Regions from separate parts of the Cohaesibacter gelatinilyticus genome, predicted to be linked through region 2. Evidence: predicted binding sites of a transcription regulator. Region 2 holds the regulator's gene; each other region holds the start of a gene.
The links. Region 2 encodes PhoB, which activates phosphate uptake and scavenging genes when phosphate is short. Its sites were predicted from a motif close to TGTCATNNANCTGTCAT; they were not measured.
Positions count from the first base shown of each region.

Region 1: phnC (phosphonate ABC transporter ATP-binding protein) is a predicted target of PhoB. The motif match lies at 2,340-2,356, and genes of this name have one in related genera.
Region 3: phnF (phosphonate metabolism transcriptional regulator PhnF) is a predicted target of PhoB. The motif match lies at 2,263-2,279, and genes of this name have one in related genera.

Region 1 is NZ_OBEL01000002.1:228,557-233,986, reverse strand. Features, by position in the region: gene phnE (phosphonate ABC transporter, permease protein PhnE) at 1-93, opposite strand, end outside; gene phnD (phosphonate ABC transporter substrate-binding protein) at 263-1,261, opposite strand; gene phnC (phosphonate ABC transporter ATP-binding protein) at 1,313-2,170, opposite strand; gene CRO57_RS11110 (threonine/serine dehydratase family protein) at 2,422-3,420, shown strand; gene pdxR (MocR-like pyridoxine biosynthesis transcription factor PdxR) at 3,445-4,842, opposite strand; gene CRO57_RS11100 (GNAT family N-acetyltransferase) at 4,935-5,430, shown strand, end outside.
Region 2 is NZ_OBEL01000010.1:29,978-35,407, reverse strand. Features, by position in the region: gene pstA (phosphate ABC transporter permease PstA) at 1-229, shown strand, start outside; gene pstB (phosphate ABC transporter ATP-binding protein PstB) at 277-1,080, shown strand; gene phoU (phosphate signaling complex protein PhoU) at 1,160-1,858, shown strand; gene phoB (phosphate regulon transcriptional regulator PhoB) at 1,858-2,556, shown strand; gene CRO57_RS23565 (L,D-transpeptidase family protein) at 2,632-3,951, opposite strand; gene CRO57_RS23560 (PAS domain-containing protein) at 4,551-5,075, shown strand; gene CRO57_RS23555 (methyl-accepting chemotaxis protein) at 5,050-5,430, shown strand, end outside.
Region 3 is NZ_OBEL01000001.1:1,970,816-1,976,245, forward strand. Features, by position in the region: gene CRO57_RS08960 (carbon-phosphorus lyase complex subunit) at 1-1,050, opposite strand, end outside; gene phnH (phosphonate C-P lyase system protein PhnH) at 1,063-1,701, opposite strand; gene phnG (phosphonate C-P lyase system protein PhnG) at 1,701-2,177, opposite strand; gene phnF (phosphonate metabolism transcriptional regulator PhnF) at 2,328-3,083, shown strand; gene CRO57_RS08980 (acyl-CoA synthetase) at 3,133-4,833, opposite strand; gene CRO57_RS08985 (CBS domain-containing protein) at 4,990-5,430, opposite strand, start outside.

The DNA of each region.
Region 1 (5,430 bases), on a different contig from region 2:
TTGAAAGCGGGCTTTCCAGCGAGGCTGCATCTGGGCAAGGATTGCATCGCTTGGGGTGGCTGTCTGAAAGCCGTTTGCTGTATCGGTGGCCATTTGCCTGTCCCTTGAGGAATTAAGTCCGAGGTCATCATCCATCGGGCGATTGATGCCCGCCGGATGGAAAAGGACCCCGAAGTCCGGCTCAGTGGAGCCTCGGATAGATTGGGGTGAGATAGTGCGTTCAGGCGGACCTCAAACTGAGGCCCGCCCAAAATCGATAAGCTTAGTAGCCAGCTTTGCCGACAATCTTTGCTTGCTCGGCCAGGTCAGCCAGCAGAGCGTCAGCGGCTTTGATAGCGTCCGTATCCTTGGCGCGTTCCGCTTTCAGCTTGGCTTTGAAAGCCTCGATCTGGCGAACGTCAAGCAACTGAGCGTTGGAAGAGGCAAGGAATGGGCCCCAACCATCGGAAAGGCTAGCCAGTACTGCGCGCTCGGCTTTCACTTTCTCGGTATCACCGAAGCGGCCATATTGCATGAAGAAGTAATAGATCTTGGCTTTGACTTCATCAGACAGATCACCACGCCACACCATTGGGTCGGACGGGATCAGAGGAGAGCGCCAGATTTCCTTGATCTTGGCAGCAGCCTTCGGGTTGCTCTTGGCAAGGCGCGCATAGAGAGACTCGGTGTTGTTGGTTGCAACATCAACCTGGCCGGCAGCAACAGCCAGGGCGTTGCCTTCATGGTTGGACGCGGTCACCTTGGAGAAGCACTCTTCAGGTGTCTTGTTGTTCAGCGCCCAGACATAATAGCCAGGGATAGCAAAGCCGGAAGTGGAGTTTGGATCACCATTGCCGAAGCTCTTGCCGTTTTCGCATTTCAGAACATCGTCCAGCGAGTTCAGATCGCTGTCAGCCTGGGTGATGAGCAGGGAATAATAACCGCGCTCGCCATTGGAGCCGATGGTCTGGGCGAAGACTTCGCCACCGGCTTTATCGACAGCCTGGATGGCAGATTTGTTGCCGAACCATGCAACATCGACCTGCTTGGCACCCATGCCGGCAATCACGCCGGCATAATCGGACGCGAAGAAAGGCTTGACCTCGACACCCAAAGACTTGGACATGTCGGTGAGGAATGGCTTGAAGTTTTCTTCCAGAATGGTCGCGCTTTCGGTGGAGATGATACCGAAATTGATGACCTTTGGCATTGCAGCTTCGTCAGCGTGAGCTGCAGCACCAGACAGAGCAAACGCGCCTGCCATAACCAGTTTCTTGAACATTTGAGACTCCCAAATTCCAATTGGATTCGTGTTTTTGATGCAGGTTCTTTACTACTCGACCGCAAGAGCGGCTTTCTTCGGTTCGACAGGTTTCTTGCCGAACGAACTGAGGTCCCTTGGTTTCTTGTTTGAAGGGACGAAATCTGTGTCGGCATCATTGTCATAGAGAGCGGCAAGGTCACCCTTATCGATGCCATGGGTGGGGCCGTCATAGACCAGCTTGCCCTGACGCAATGCGATGATGCGCTTGCAATGGCGGAAGGCATGGTCGATCTGATGCAGGGACACGATGACCGTGGCCTTGTCTTCACGATTGATGATGGAGAGGGTTTCCATCACGGTGTCAGCTGATTTCGGATCGAGAGAAGCAATTGGCTCATCAGCCAGAATGAGGCGGGCCTGCTGTGTCAGGACGCGTGCTATGGCACCTCGTTGCTGCTGGCCGCCAGACAGACGTGATGCACGGCGATGGGCAAAGTCGACCATACCGACGCGCTCCAGAGCGCGCAGGGCGCCAATCTTTTCTGCCGTGCCGAACAGGCCAAGATTGCCACGCCATTTCGGGATATGGCCCAAACGGCCAACCAGCACATTGTTCAGAAGGCTCAAACGACCCACGAGATTGAATTGCTGAAAGATCACGCCGATCTCACGGCGCAGGGCACGGGCGGCTGGCAAACGGCGACCATTGCGCTGTACGTCCTGACCGAACAGGGCGATGGTGCTGTCCTCGCCCTTGTCGATGGTTTCCAACCCGGAAATCATGCGGATGAGCGTCGATTTCCCCGAGCCGGATGCACCGATCAGGGCAACCATTTCTCCCGCCTCAATTTTGAATGAGACATCTTCCAATACTGATTTTCCAGCTTCAAAAGACTTGGAAACGCTGCTCACATTGATTGCTGTCATAACTGCCTGACCTTTCCATTGCTCACCGTCCTTAGCCCGCTTTTTTTACAGTTCTGTGACGGTTTTGGATGGTGTTGGATAGAGTGAAAATGGCTGAAATCAGGCGTTAATCAGGAGTGTTGTGTGTAAGCTGGGAGGATGATCAAAAGACGTGAACGAAGGGTGTTGTTGTCATGTTCCTGTCGTCTTGGTATGGCAAGGATCATAGATCCTTGACCGCATGAATTGCCTTGAGAAATTGTTACAAAATCATGACAAACCCAGTTGCTCCAAGCCCGCATGTGATTGATCTGGCCGATGTGCAAAAAGCCAATGGTATTCTGCGATCTTTGGTCACTCATACACCGCTTCTTGAAAATAAAATTCTGAATGAGCGGCTCGGCGGACGCCTTCTGGTCAAGGCAGAGTGTTTGCAGCAGACCGGTGCCTTCAAAATTCGTGGGGCCTATTGGCGCATTTATAATATGTCGGTAGAGGAGCGTAAGCGTGGTGTGATCAGCTATTCGTCTGGTAATCATGCACTGGGTGTGGCACGTGCGGCAAAACTCCTTGGCAGTCATGCACTGATTGTGATGCCGGAGGATGCACCATGTGCCAAAATGCAGGCGGTGAGGGATTTGGGGGCAGAGATTGTCACGTATAATCGTGATCGCGACCATTATGATGAAGTGGTGGCGCATCTCGAGCAGCAGACCGGTCGTCTTCATGTGCCGCCCAGTGCCCATCCGCAGGTGTTGGCGGGGTCTGGAACTGTAGCGCTTGAGCTTTTCGAGCAGGTAAAGGAACGGGGTGTGCAGCTTGACGCCATTCTCACTCCGTGCGGAGGCGGAGGTCTTGCGGCCTCTACTGCTATCGTTGCCAAAGCTTTGTCACCTGACAGCGATGTTTATGCGGTGGAGCCGGAATTGTTTGATGATACAAGACGCTCGCTCGGAGCTGGAGTGCGCCTTGCCAATCCCAAAGGTCGGCGCACCATCTGTGATGCTATCATGACCCCAATGCCCAATGCGGTGACCTTCCCAATCAATCTGGATCTGTTATCTGGCGGGCTGGTTGTCAGCGATGATGAAGTCCGTGCCGCCATGCGCTTTGCTTTCGAGCATTACAAGATCATCACCGAACCCGGTGCTGCGGTCGGTATTGCGGCTGTCCTTTCTGGCCGTATCGATATCAAGGACAAGATGATCGCAACCGTGGTGACAGGTGGCAATATCGATGTGGAGCGGTTCTTGGGGCTGGTGGCGGTATAGGGTTTTCGTTTTTACAAAAGATTGTTAGCTGAAGCAGGATCTGAGGGCTGTCAGAGCGGGTTTCATTTCTTCCCGGGTATAGGCGCAGAAGCCAAGGATCAGTCCGTTGTGATTGGATCTATCGGACGAGAAGGATGACAATGTTTGCAGGCGAAACCCCCTCTGTTGCATTTGGCGGGAGATGTTGCTGTCATGATAATGATCATTCAGGTGCAAGACGATCAGCGTGCCTGCTTGATGATCTATGAATGAACCGATATCTGAAAAATCTTTTCGCAGTTGAGCAAGCAGAAAAGCACGTCGTTCGGCATAGATACGGCGCATGCGTCTTAGATGACGATAGAATTCTCCCGACGTCATGAAATCTGCCAAAGCTTGCTGAGGTAGCAGGCTGGCTCTGGCACCGAAAGATCGAAAGGAGGCATGAAAGCGATCCAGCAGGTTTTCCGGTATAATCAGATATCCCAGCCGTAGGGAACGTGAGAAGAGTTTGGCAAAGCTGCCGGCATAAAGAGTATGATTCAGCTGGTCGAAGCCTGCCAGTGCCGGGATTGGCCGCCCTGCATAGCGGAACTCGCTGTCAAAATCATCCTCCAGAATCCAGGCCTTTTGCTTGTTCGCCCATTGAATGAATTCGAGCCGCCGGTTCGGTGACATGGCTCCACCCAATGGATATTGATGGGATGGGGTGACAAAAACAAGCCGGGGATTGATAAGTTCATCTGGTATTCTTGTTCCGTGTTCATCGATATCCAGATAGGTGAGAGTAAGATCCTGGACTTTTGCGAATTGCCGGACCCTCGGGTAGCCCGGGTCTTCCAGACCAATTTTGTCGCCTCTGTTCAGAAGAGTGCGTAGACATAACTCCACTGCATCTGTCGCGCCTGCTGTTATGATGATCTGGTGCGGAGAAGCTTGTATGCCGCGCCATTCCGACACATGATTTGCAACAGCTTTACGCAGGTTGAAATTTCCAAAGACCGGGCCTTCCTCGAACATGGCTTGCGGGTTGGTGCGGCATGATCTTGCCAGTGTCTTGGCCCATTGCCGATAGGGGAACAGGCGCATGTCTGGTTGTCCTGCTTCAAAGGGAATGGGTGAGTGGGGCTTGTCTGCTTCTGCAATTGTGGCTGGGGGTTCGATGTGCGATGCCAATTCCACATTGCCGCTGGTCCATATGTGATAGCCTGATCGTGCCCGGCTACGCAGATATCCCTCTGCGACCAGCTGCTCATACGCGGTCACAATCGTGGACCGTGATACACCCAACTCCGTCGCAAATTCACGAGTTGGCGGAAGCTTGGCTCCTTCTGCAAGCTCACCTGAGTTTGCCCGTGTCCTGATTGCCAGACATATTTGCTCAAAGACAGGTATTTTCGAGGCGCGATCAATCGAAAAGCCAAGCCATGTGGTTTCGGTCATTCTGGTATGCTCTTTTTTCTTATTTTTGGATATTAATGCCAATCCAATATTGTGACAAGCTTGCCTTGTTTTTTCTAAAAAAGGTCTCTCTCATGACATACACAATCAATCAGCATGGGCAGCCTGTCGGCATTGCATTACCAGACTGGATAGGTGCAGGGCATCCGGGCCACTCCTCCATGACGGGATGTTATGCGCAGTTGGTTGCCATTGATCCGCAGATCCATTGCAAGGATCTGTTCGAAGCCTATCGTGAAGATGTATCTGGCAAGATCTGGACCTATAACTCCCTCGAACCATTCCAAACAGAGGAAGGCCTTGCTGACTGGATGAAGACAGCGCAAGGGGTTGATGCTCAGCCTTATTTTGTCATTCTTGATCGGGAAACAGGTAAAGCGTCGGGTATCGCCAGCTTCATGCGTATTCGGCCTGAGCTTGGTGTGATCGAAATTGGTGGCATTACCTTTGCCCCACGTCTTCAACGCACTCGTGTTGCCACAGAGGCGATCTATCTGATGATGCGCCGAGCTATTGAAGAATTGGGTTATCGCCGTGTCGAATGGAAATGTGATGCCCTGAATGCGCCAT
Region 2 (5,430 bases):
GACAGCTCCACTTCTCATGATTGGCATGGTTGCCTTCGTGAAGGACATTCCAGTCAGCCCACTTGAGCCTGCTACGGCCCTGCCCGTACAGATTTATATGTGGGCAGGTGAAGCAGAGCGGGCTTTTGTTGAGCGCACCTCAGCCGCCATTCTTATCTTGTTGGCATTTCTTGCCATCATGAACATTTCTGCGGTGCTGTTGCGGCGCCGGTTCGAGCGCCGCTGGTAGATCCAGTTGGCAGGAAAGATTTGACGTTTTAGAAAAAGGCCTTGATCATGCAAGATATGACACCGATCAAAACAGCCGAAGCTACCCCGCGCCGCGCCATCAAGATGTCTGGCAAAGGGGTAACCGTCCATTACGGCGCCAAGCAGGCTCTGTTTGGCGTGGATCTGGCAATTGAAGAAAACCAGGTGACCTCGCTTATTGGTCCCTCAGGTTGTGGCAAATCCACTTTTCTTCGCTGCCTGAATCGGATGAATGATACCATCGACATCTGTAAAGTAGGTGGCGAAATCAAGTTGGGCGACACCAATATCTATAACTCCAAAGTGGATGTCGTGGAATTGCGGGCGCGGGTTGGAATGGTGTTCCAAAAACCCAACCCTTTTCCAAAGTCCATTTTTGAAAATATCGCCTATGGCCCACGCATTCACGGTCTATGCCGCGACAAGACCGATATGGAAGAGGTGGTCGTCTCATCCCTGCAAAAAGCTGGCCTGTTTGACGAAATCAAAGATCGTCTGGATGAACCTGGCACCGGTCTTTCCGGTGGCCAGCAGCAGCGTCTTTGCATCGCACGCGCCATTGCAGTGAGCCCGGAAGTCATCCTGATGGATGAACCTTGTTCGGCACTTGATCCCATTGCAACCGCAAAAGTGGAAGAATTGATTGATGAACTGCGTGAGAACTACACCATCGTCATCGTGACTCACTCGATGCAACAGGCGGCTCGTGTCTCGCAACGTACTGCATTTTTCCATTTGGGTAACATTGTCGAAGAGGGTCAGACCGAACAGATCTTCACGACCCCAAAGGACCAGCGGACCCAAGATTATATTACCGGCCGCTTTGGCTAGCAAACATCCTCAGGATTGGTCGTCATTCCATCATCCCCTGATGCACTGACCGACCTCCTGTGTGAAGGAGAGGCAAAACATGTCTGATCATATTGTCACATCTTACGATGAAGACCTGAAGGAGTTGGCCAGCAAGATCTCAGAAATGGGTGGGCGTGCCGAACGGTTGGTCGAAGACAGCATCAAGGCCCTTGTTCTGATGGACATGGCAGGGGCAGCGGAAGCTGTCGAGAAAGATGTCATCATCAACAGCATGGATCAGGAGATTGAAGAAAAAGCCGTCCTGACCATCGCCCGTCGTCAGCCAATGGCACAGGATTTGCGAGAGATTGTCTCTGCCTTGCGCATCTCTGTCGATCTGGAGCGGATTGCCGATTTGGGTAAGAATATTGCCCGCCGTACATTGGCTCTGGAAGGCAAGAACCAGCCCAAGCAGCTGGTGCATGGTATTGAACATATGGCCGAACTGACCCTTGCTCAGCTCCGTACCATTCTGGATGCCTATACAGCTCGTGACGACATGTCCGCCATTGCCGTCTGGCATAAGGACCGCGAAGTGGATGCGCTTTACAATTCTCTCTTCCGTGAATTCCTGACTTATATGATGGAAGATCCGCGCAACATATCCTTCTGCACGCATTTGCTGTTCTGTGCAAAGAATCTGGAACGTATTGGCGATCATGTCACCAATATTGCTGAAACCATTTACTATCTGAATACCGGCCTTCCTCTTGAGGATCGCCAGTTTAAAGAAGACGAACACCTGGATTTGGACTGATGACTCCGAGTGTCATGATTGTGGAAGATGAAGAAGCCCTTAGCCTTCTTCTGCGTTATAATCTTGAATCTGAGGGCTATCATGTGGAGGTGGTTTCTCGCGGAGACGAGGCTGAAAGCCGTCTCCATGAAACACTTCCTGATTTGCTGCTTCTGGACTGGATGTTGCCCGGCCTTTCCGGCATTGAACTATGTCGCCGGTTACGAACCAAGCCAAGAACACAAAAGCTACCCGTTATCATGCTCACGGCACGCGGCGAGGAATCCGAACGTATTCGAGGCCTTTCAACCGGTGCAGATGATTACGTCGTCAAACCGTTCTCAGTGCCGGAATTGATGGCGCGGGTTCGCGCCATGTTGCGCCGCGCCAGCCCGGATCTTGTCGCCACCACACTTAAAGCAGGCGACCTGGAACTGAACCGCGAAACGCACCGTGTCAAGCGTGCCAACCGCGAAATCAATCTCGGGCCAACCGAATATCGGTTGCTTGAATTTTTGATGCAAAATCCTGGCCGGGTCTATTCTCGCGAACAACTGCTGGATGGCGTTTGGGGACATGATGTCTATGTGGACGAACGCACGGTTGATGTCCATGTGGGGCGTCTGCGCAAGACCATCAATCGTGGCAAGGCCAAAGATCCCATTCGCACCGTGCGAGGATCTGGCTATAGTTTTGACGATCAGTTTGCCGCCGAATGAGTTTCACTCCACATCTTAAGAACAAAAAGGCCGCCAGAGTTCAATCTGGCGGCCTTTTTTTCGAATGGCAGTGGTTCAATTGCGTTTGGCCACTTCCCTCAAACCCTTTTTCTTCTTGTCGGGTCCTTTGGGCTTTGTCAGTACTATAAAGTCGGTACCCTGATAGGTGGTTTCCTGACTTTTCCCTTTGTCTGAAATCGCCAGCGAGGATCCTGCAATCAGCAGCGGAGCAATGCGATCTCGCACTTCTTGAGGGATGATCAGACGGTCCAGCACGGCTTCTGCAGCAACCAATCCATCATCTTGTTCAATAGCCTCGATCCCCACACGTTTTTGCATGTTCGGATGAATGCTGTCACCGAGGCTCAATGCCAGCCAATTGGCGTTGGTACGTGCATCATTGGTTTCACTGACCGTAAACAGATGCGCACCCAGCGGCTTTTGTGGATCCTTGAAGCGCAAGGGAGCATTGAAGAGTGGTTTAAATTTCTGGCGCACATAGATGTGGCCTTCGGGCACCAATCCCTTGCCCGCCCTGCTATACAGAGCTTGCAACAATGGGCGGTCAAATTTGCCGTTCCAGTGTGCTTTTTCTGCCGGACTATCTTCTCCGATAAAACGACGAACAGCTGCAATGGTATTGCGCCCGGCAATGCCATCAACTGCACCAGCGTCATAGCCTTGTTCATTTAGCTCATTCTGGATATCACGAACCAGTGTCGTGGTAGAGCGGCGTGTAATCAGGATGCGGACCGGCTTGAGCGTCTTGTGGCGCTTTTGAGCTTTTTTCTGTCTTGCCTTCCAACCGTGCAATGCATGGCGGCTCAACAGACGCATTTCCAATCCTTGGCTATCTTCCTCAAGAGAAGGCTTGATGTCGCTTTGGTCAATACCGGGTTGAAACAATACATTATGTTGAATTGGGCTCGGGGCCACCTCGCGTTCGGCTATCACGACATGCGCACCACGGTTCGTGAGCGAGAACAAGGTCTTGGCGAACGAATTAGGAAGCCGCACACAACCATGGGAGGCTGGATAGCGCGGAACGCTGTTTGAAGCATGCAATGCAATGCCCGACCAAGTGAGGCGCTGCATGAAGGGCATCGGCGCATTATTGTAAAGATTGGAGAAATGCCTACGGCGTTTTTCCAGGATAGAAAAAACTCCTGTCGGAGTCGTATGTCCACGTTTGCCTGTCGAAACGTGTGATTCTGCGATCACTTCCGTTCCTTTGAAAACCTGCAATCTTTGGTCTGCACGCGAAACAATAATCTGGATTGGACGCAAGTCCGGCTTGGCAGAGGTATCTGCGGCAAGGCCTGTTTCACTTGCAACTGCACCAATCGAAAAAGCTCCCAACATTAGCGGAGCCAGCATGGCAATTGATTTGTTCATCCCACTTTTCCCCATTATCCCAACTATACGCCCACCGGGATACCAATTTTGGTTTAATATCAAACAATCTTTGCGGGTGACGTTAGCATGAAACTATCGCCAAGCGGTTAATAGATATGTCTCTTGCAATTGCTTGCTTGTCATCTACTTCTGAATGCTCGACCAACAAGTTATCCTGACCCTTGTCACTTCTGAATATCCCTCGATTACTCAAACATAAATCGGACAAATGTACTACTGCATGATGAAACCTCTTTCATCTGATTGAGAGCCATAGAATATCTACAGAGATTCTCGCATTTCTTATTTGACGCGATGCTTGGCAAATAGGTTCAATTTTCTTCACACTAATATCTGTCGTTTCTAAATACACCTAAATATCGAAGCCCTACCCAATTATCGAGATTTCCAACGAGCCTCTTCCTATTTCAGCTATATATTACCGCCATTCCATTACGTATTTTTATATAGAAATAGATTTTATCATTTCCCGCGGCAATTTCACTCAAGCTCTTGTCTTTTTTATATTTTCAACTCTTGGTTAATCTTTGCTTGGGACAGTTCCCAAAACCAGTTTTGGCCAATATTGGAGAATATCTGTGTCCACATCTCTGACACCAACTGGAGTGGAACGTTTTTTTGATGAAGGAGAAATCCTGGTCAGCAAGACAGACACTCGGGGCCGCATTACCTATTGCAACGAAATCTTTCGAGACATTGCAGGATACGACAATGCGGATCTGCTGGGAGAACCCCATAGCTGTGTGCGTCATCCGGAAATGCCACGTACCGTTTTCAAAATCCTATGGGAGGCATTGCAAGCCAAACGCGAGATCTTTGCATATGTGAAAAACCTCTCCAGCAATGGCGATCACTACTGGGTTTTTGCTCACGTCACACCATCCTATGATGGGAATGGCGATGTTGTGGGCTTTCACTCTGCTCGCCGATGTCCGGATCGCAAGGTACTGAATGAGGTAATCGAACCACTTTATCGGGATCTGATACGCCTTGAAACGAGTGAAAACAATCGTAAGAACGGCCTTGAGAAGGGCTTCGACTATTTGACCGATCTGCTAAAGAACAAGGGCTTGTCGTATGACCAATTTATCCTCACTCTCTAAAAGCCGATATCTTGCGCTTACGGCCTGTGCTCTGATTTTGGGTGCTATATTCTCACATTTCCTGATCACCGATATATTGGCCTATGCACTGGCAGGCATTGCTGCGATCGCCATTCTTGGTTCCACATTCTTTACGCTTCAAACTGAACGCTCGGTTGTGCATGCAACTGAGACCTTACGTAAATTAGGTCAAGGTGATCTGGAGGCCCGCACTGATGAAGATATGGACAAAGGCTCCATTCGCGATCTGATGACCGCGGCAAATTATGCTGCCGATCATGCGGACACCTTCATGCGAGAAGCTGTGGCATCCACATCTGCTCTGGCACGGAACCGCTATTATCGTCGCATCCTG
Region 3 (5,430 bases), on a different contig from region 2:
TTTCAGTTCCGCCTGAAAATCCACATAATGCGGCAGTTTCAAGTGCTCCACGAAGCCAGTGGACTGCACATTATCGGAATGAGAAATCACAAATTCCTCATCCTGAGCCGGGGCAATAATATCTTCACCTAATTCTTCAGCCCGCAACGCCCGATCACACAGTGCCATGGACATAGCCTTGCGTTCGGACTGGCCGAAAACCAGACCATAGCCACGAGTAAAACGCGGTGGTATTTTCAAGGAGCCAATAAACTGGTTAACCATCTGGCATTCAGATATCTGTATCCGGCCAACGGAGACACTGAAGCCAAGTTCAGGAATTTCCATCTCCACATCCACCTCACCAATGCGGATTTCGCCAGCAAATGGATGATTGCGCGCATAACCACGTTGCGTGGAATAGCCAAGAGCCAGCAGGAAGCCTTCATCTCCGCGCGAAAGTGCCTGCAAGCGCAAATCACGACCCATTGGATATTCCAAAGGCTCGCGGGTCAAATCACCCGGCTCGTCCATTTCCTCCCCTTCACACGGCAGCTCACTATCAGGCTCCATCAAATCTTCATCAGCAATCAGATCTGAAACACGAGGCATGGTCCGCGCACTATCAGCAATCTCTTGTTGCTCCCCTTTTGGCACCTCACCATCTGTCGCCAGATCTGGGTCCAGCAAACGATGGGTGTAGTCAAAGGTAGGCCCCAGGATCTGACCGCCCGGCAAATCCTTGAAAGTCGCCGAAATACGGCGCTGGATTTGCATCTTGCTGGTATCAATCGGATTGCTATATCCAAACCGTGGCAACGTGGTACGATAAGCACGCATCAGGAAGATCGCTTCAATCAGATCACCACGAGCCTGTTTGACTGCCAGCGCTCCCAACTCACGATCATAGAGTGCCCCTTCGCTCATCACCCTATCAACCGCCAGTGAGAGCTGCTGATCGATCTGATCCAATTCCAATACTGGCACATCACGGTCACCACGGCGGCGATCAGCCAGCAAGCGATGAGCATTATTGATGGCAGTTTCGCCACCTTTCACAGCAACATACATATCGCTCTCCTGTTATTCAGCTCGCTCAAGGACAAGACGTGTGCTGCGTGGCAGGCAGGCAACTTCATGCTCACCAACCAGCATCAGATCAACACCTCTGGGGAAGAAACTCTGATTGACCTGCCATTGCTGCTCAAAACGCATCGGTTGGGGCGTAAAATCAAACTTCGCCGTTCCATCAATGCCAGGGCCTTGCAAGACAAGGTCTCCAGCGTCGGCCAACATATGTTTCACATTGAGAAGCAGTGTCGTGGAGCGATCTGGATAAGCCTGATCTCCACGATTGAAATGATCGAGATCCGGCATCCCGGCAATATCATTGATCAGTGCGAAACTGGCCTGATCGGGGTCATCAACGATGGGTGCCCCAATGTGAAAGGTGATCCAATCCTGTATGGATTTTTCCGATCTCAAAATATCATCCAGCCAGACAGGCGTCTCAGGATCGGCCAACATAGTCAATAGACCAGCCATCAATGGTTGAAGAGGCGCAGGTGGCAACGCATCACAAGAAGCAGGATAGATTTGACCCGGCTGTGCCATGGCGTTCATTGCAGCGCGAAACAAACTCTGTGTCTGTGTTGCTGCATCACCAATGCCACCGGCAAGAGCCTCGGATTCTGCACCCAAAATATCAGATGACAGGGCCATCAATCATCTCCTCGCACCATTGTGAAAAATGAAACCTTGGTCGCTTCCGCTTCAGCCTGAGCCACATCATCTTGTTGGCTCAGCTGTTCTTGCAGAGGTAATACAATTTTCTCCTCCACCAGATTGGAAAATTCAGGTTGTTCTGCCAGTGCATCGATAACCGCAGCCAGCTGGGCTTTTGCAGCGTTACGACCCAACATGACTGAGTGGCCCAGGGTGCCATCTTCCAGCCGCACGGTAGCACGTGTCACGGTCGCCTCACCAAAATTGAACGGCGCGCCACCGCCGCCCATGCGCCCACGCAGAGCCAAAAGGCCTGTCTCAGGCCCTCTTACCATTTCGCAACATGGATCGAGCCCTAGAGGCTTCCAAAGCGCCAGCATTTGTTTGGCCCCTGCTCGAGCTAGAATTGCCAGACGCGCTTGCCGTTTTTCCTGATTGGTTTGCACCATCACACCATCATCTTTCCCGTTCAAACCTGCTAACCAGATTATTTGATCAGCAAATTTTATTGTCTAATTAAATAGACAAATCATGATGGGCGACTTTTACGCATCCCACATGTCACCCATGTGACAAACAATGAGATTAATGCTAGGCCTCGAATACAAGACTTAGGGGCAAATATGGCAGAAGCACACCTCAAATCCGGACTTGAACGCCGTTCAGGTATTGCCTTATGGCGTCAAATTGCTGATGCTATTCGCGCAGGCATCGGCTCCGGCTTGGGAGATGAAGATGGCCGCCTACCACCAGAAGTGCAGTTGGCAGAAGAGTTTGGCGTCAATCGCCACACGGTTAGGGCAGCCATATCAGCTCTTGTAAACGATGGCGTCCTTCAAGCACATCAGGGTCGTGGCACTTTCATTGTAGAGCCCGAGCGTCTGACCTACCCAATCTCCAAACGCACCCGATTCTCAACAGGCTTGGAAAGTCAGACACAGGCAATCACTGGCCATTTCATTTCATCCGAGCATGTGGCCGCAAAACCGGAAGTTGCCAAGGCGTTGAAGCTGGAAATTGGCGCTGAGGTGATTTGCATGCAAACCCTTCGCAAAGGCGACGGCATACCTCTGGTTCGATCCACCGCATGGTTCGATGCCAAACGCTTTCCAGATCTGGCAGAGCGTTATCAGGAAAACCTGTCCATCACCAGATCCTTTAAAGCATGCGGCCTGGATGATTATGTCCGCCAATCGACAGTCATTGAAGCCCATCACGCCAGTATCCGCGATAGTGACATGCTCAATCTATCTCCTGGTGCCTTGATCCTCGTTCTCAAGGCCATCAACACGGATCTCGATGGGGTTCCGGTGGAGTATTCCAAAGGCCGCTATTCGGCAGATCGAGTTAAATTGCAGATAGAAAGTTCGGATTTCTAGGCTTGACGAACATTTTCGTCAAGCCCGCATATGGTCCAGCAAATTTCATTCACTTCGCAGCCTTGTCCGCTTTTGCCTCATCGACGGCCATCGTGCGCAATTGCCCGCGAATGATCTTGCCGGTCGTCGTCATTGGCATTTCATCAATGAAGCGAACCACCCGGGGATATTCGTGGGCTGCAAGGCGAGATTTAACAAAAAGAGCGATCTCTTTTTCCAGATCATCACTTGGCTCATAGCCATCAGCCAATTTGATATAGGCAGCCACCACGGCATTGCGAAGCTCGTCAGGTTTGCCAACCACCCCCGCAAACTGAACAGCAGGGTGACGCAGCAGGCAATCTTCCACCTCACCCGGTCCGATACGATAACCAGCAGAACCAATCACATCATCATCCCGTCCGACAAAGCGAATATAGCCGTCGTCATCACAGACACCCTGATCTCCAGTCAGCAACCAATGCCCCTCAGGGCCTTTGACAAACTTGTCATCCGTTGCCTTCGGATTATTCCAATAACGAAGAAACATCACCGGGTCGGGGGACAGGACGCCAATCGCTCCTTCCTGCCCCACAGGCATGCGCTCACCACTATCAGCATCAAGCACAGCAAGTTCATGCCCCGGCACAGGCTTGCCCATGGTTCCTGGCCGCGTCAACTCGAGATCCGCACAGGATGAGACAATCATGTTGCATTCCGTCTGACCATAAAACTCATTGATCGTGGTACCAAGAACCTGTTGGCCCCATTCGATCAGCTCTGTTCCAAGGCTCTCCCCGCCAGATGCCACCGAGCGCATCTCAATGCCCCAACAGGCACATTTTGAAACCTGACGCATCATTTTCAACGCTGTTGGCGGCAGAAAAGTATTCTGAATGCCGTGTACCTTGATCAGATCGAGTGCCGCTTCTCCGGTAAATTTGGAGAAACGTCGCGCCACAACTGGCACACCATGATGAAGCGCAGGCATCAAGACATCCAGCAAGCCACCGATCCAGGCCCAATCTGCAGGTGTCCATATCTTGTCACCAGTTTGAGGGAAGAAATTATGACTGATCTCTACTCCCGGCAAATGTCCAAGCAACACGCGGTGCCCATGCAAAGCGCCTTTGGGGTTACCAGTCGTGCCAGAAGTGTAAATCAGAATGGCGGGGTCATCTGATCGGCTATCAAACGGTGTGAAATCCTCACTCTGTCCTTTGCATGCACTTGAGAAATCTTCAACACCATCATCAGCACCATCAACCGATAGGATAACTTGCAACTCGGGCAGTCGATCCCGTAAAGCCGTAAGCTTGGCAACGCCTTCCTTATTGGTGATGATTGCTCGCGCACCCGAATCATTGAGCCGGTGTTCCAGTGCTTCCTCACCAAACAGAGTGAAAAGCGGAATGGACACACAGCCCATTTTCAACGCAGCAATATGGGCGATGGCGGTTTCAATGCTCTGCGGCAACAACACACCAACCCGATCTCCAATCGCCTCTTCACCATCGCCAGATGGCTTCGTTCCCTTACCCTTTACACCACGCTCAGCCAAAGCATTGGCCAATTGGTTGGAGAGCGCCTTGAGATCAGCAAAACTCACCTCATGGCTGCTCAAATCCTCTTCAACATCAATGATGGCGGTACGATTAGGATCTTCAGCAGCCCATTTATCGCAAATATCCCAGCCAATATTATAACGCTCCGGCACCTGCCAGTGAAAATCAGCACAGGTCTGCTCGTAAGTCTCTTTTTTTATCAGCATGATGTCCTCCCGCGCTCTTTATGACAGGTCCCCCATCTGCCCCATAGCGCAAAAATACGGCAAGCTTTCCGCGTTCCTACCGTACAGAAATACACTCGATGAAACTGAAAAAGGCTCCAAAAGGAGCCTTATCTCTTTGGAAGATGCTGATCGGAATTAGCCCACCATCAATTGCTTGATCTTCAGGGTCTCCAGTTCCAGTTCAATCAAACGGCTGTTCACCAGATCGGTAATCGACACCAGACCGCACAACATTCCGCCTTGAAGCACCGGCATATGGCGGAATCGCTTCTCGGTCATGATTTCCATGATGGTGCTGACTTTGTCATCTGGCGTGCAGGTAATCGGTGCAGGGGTCATGATATTTTGCACCTGATCCGCCATCAGCGCCTGAACACCTTCTTCCCCATCACAATTGGACATGGACCGAATGATGTCGCGCTCAGACAGAACGCCAACCAGGTTACCCTGCCCATCAATCACAGGCAAAACACCGATTCTCTTGATGGAAAGATCTGCACAAGCCGCCGCAATGGAAGTTGTCTCGGTAATGGTATAAACCGTTACACCCTTATCATCGAGAATATGAGCAACCGT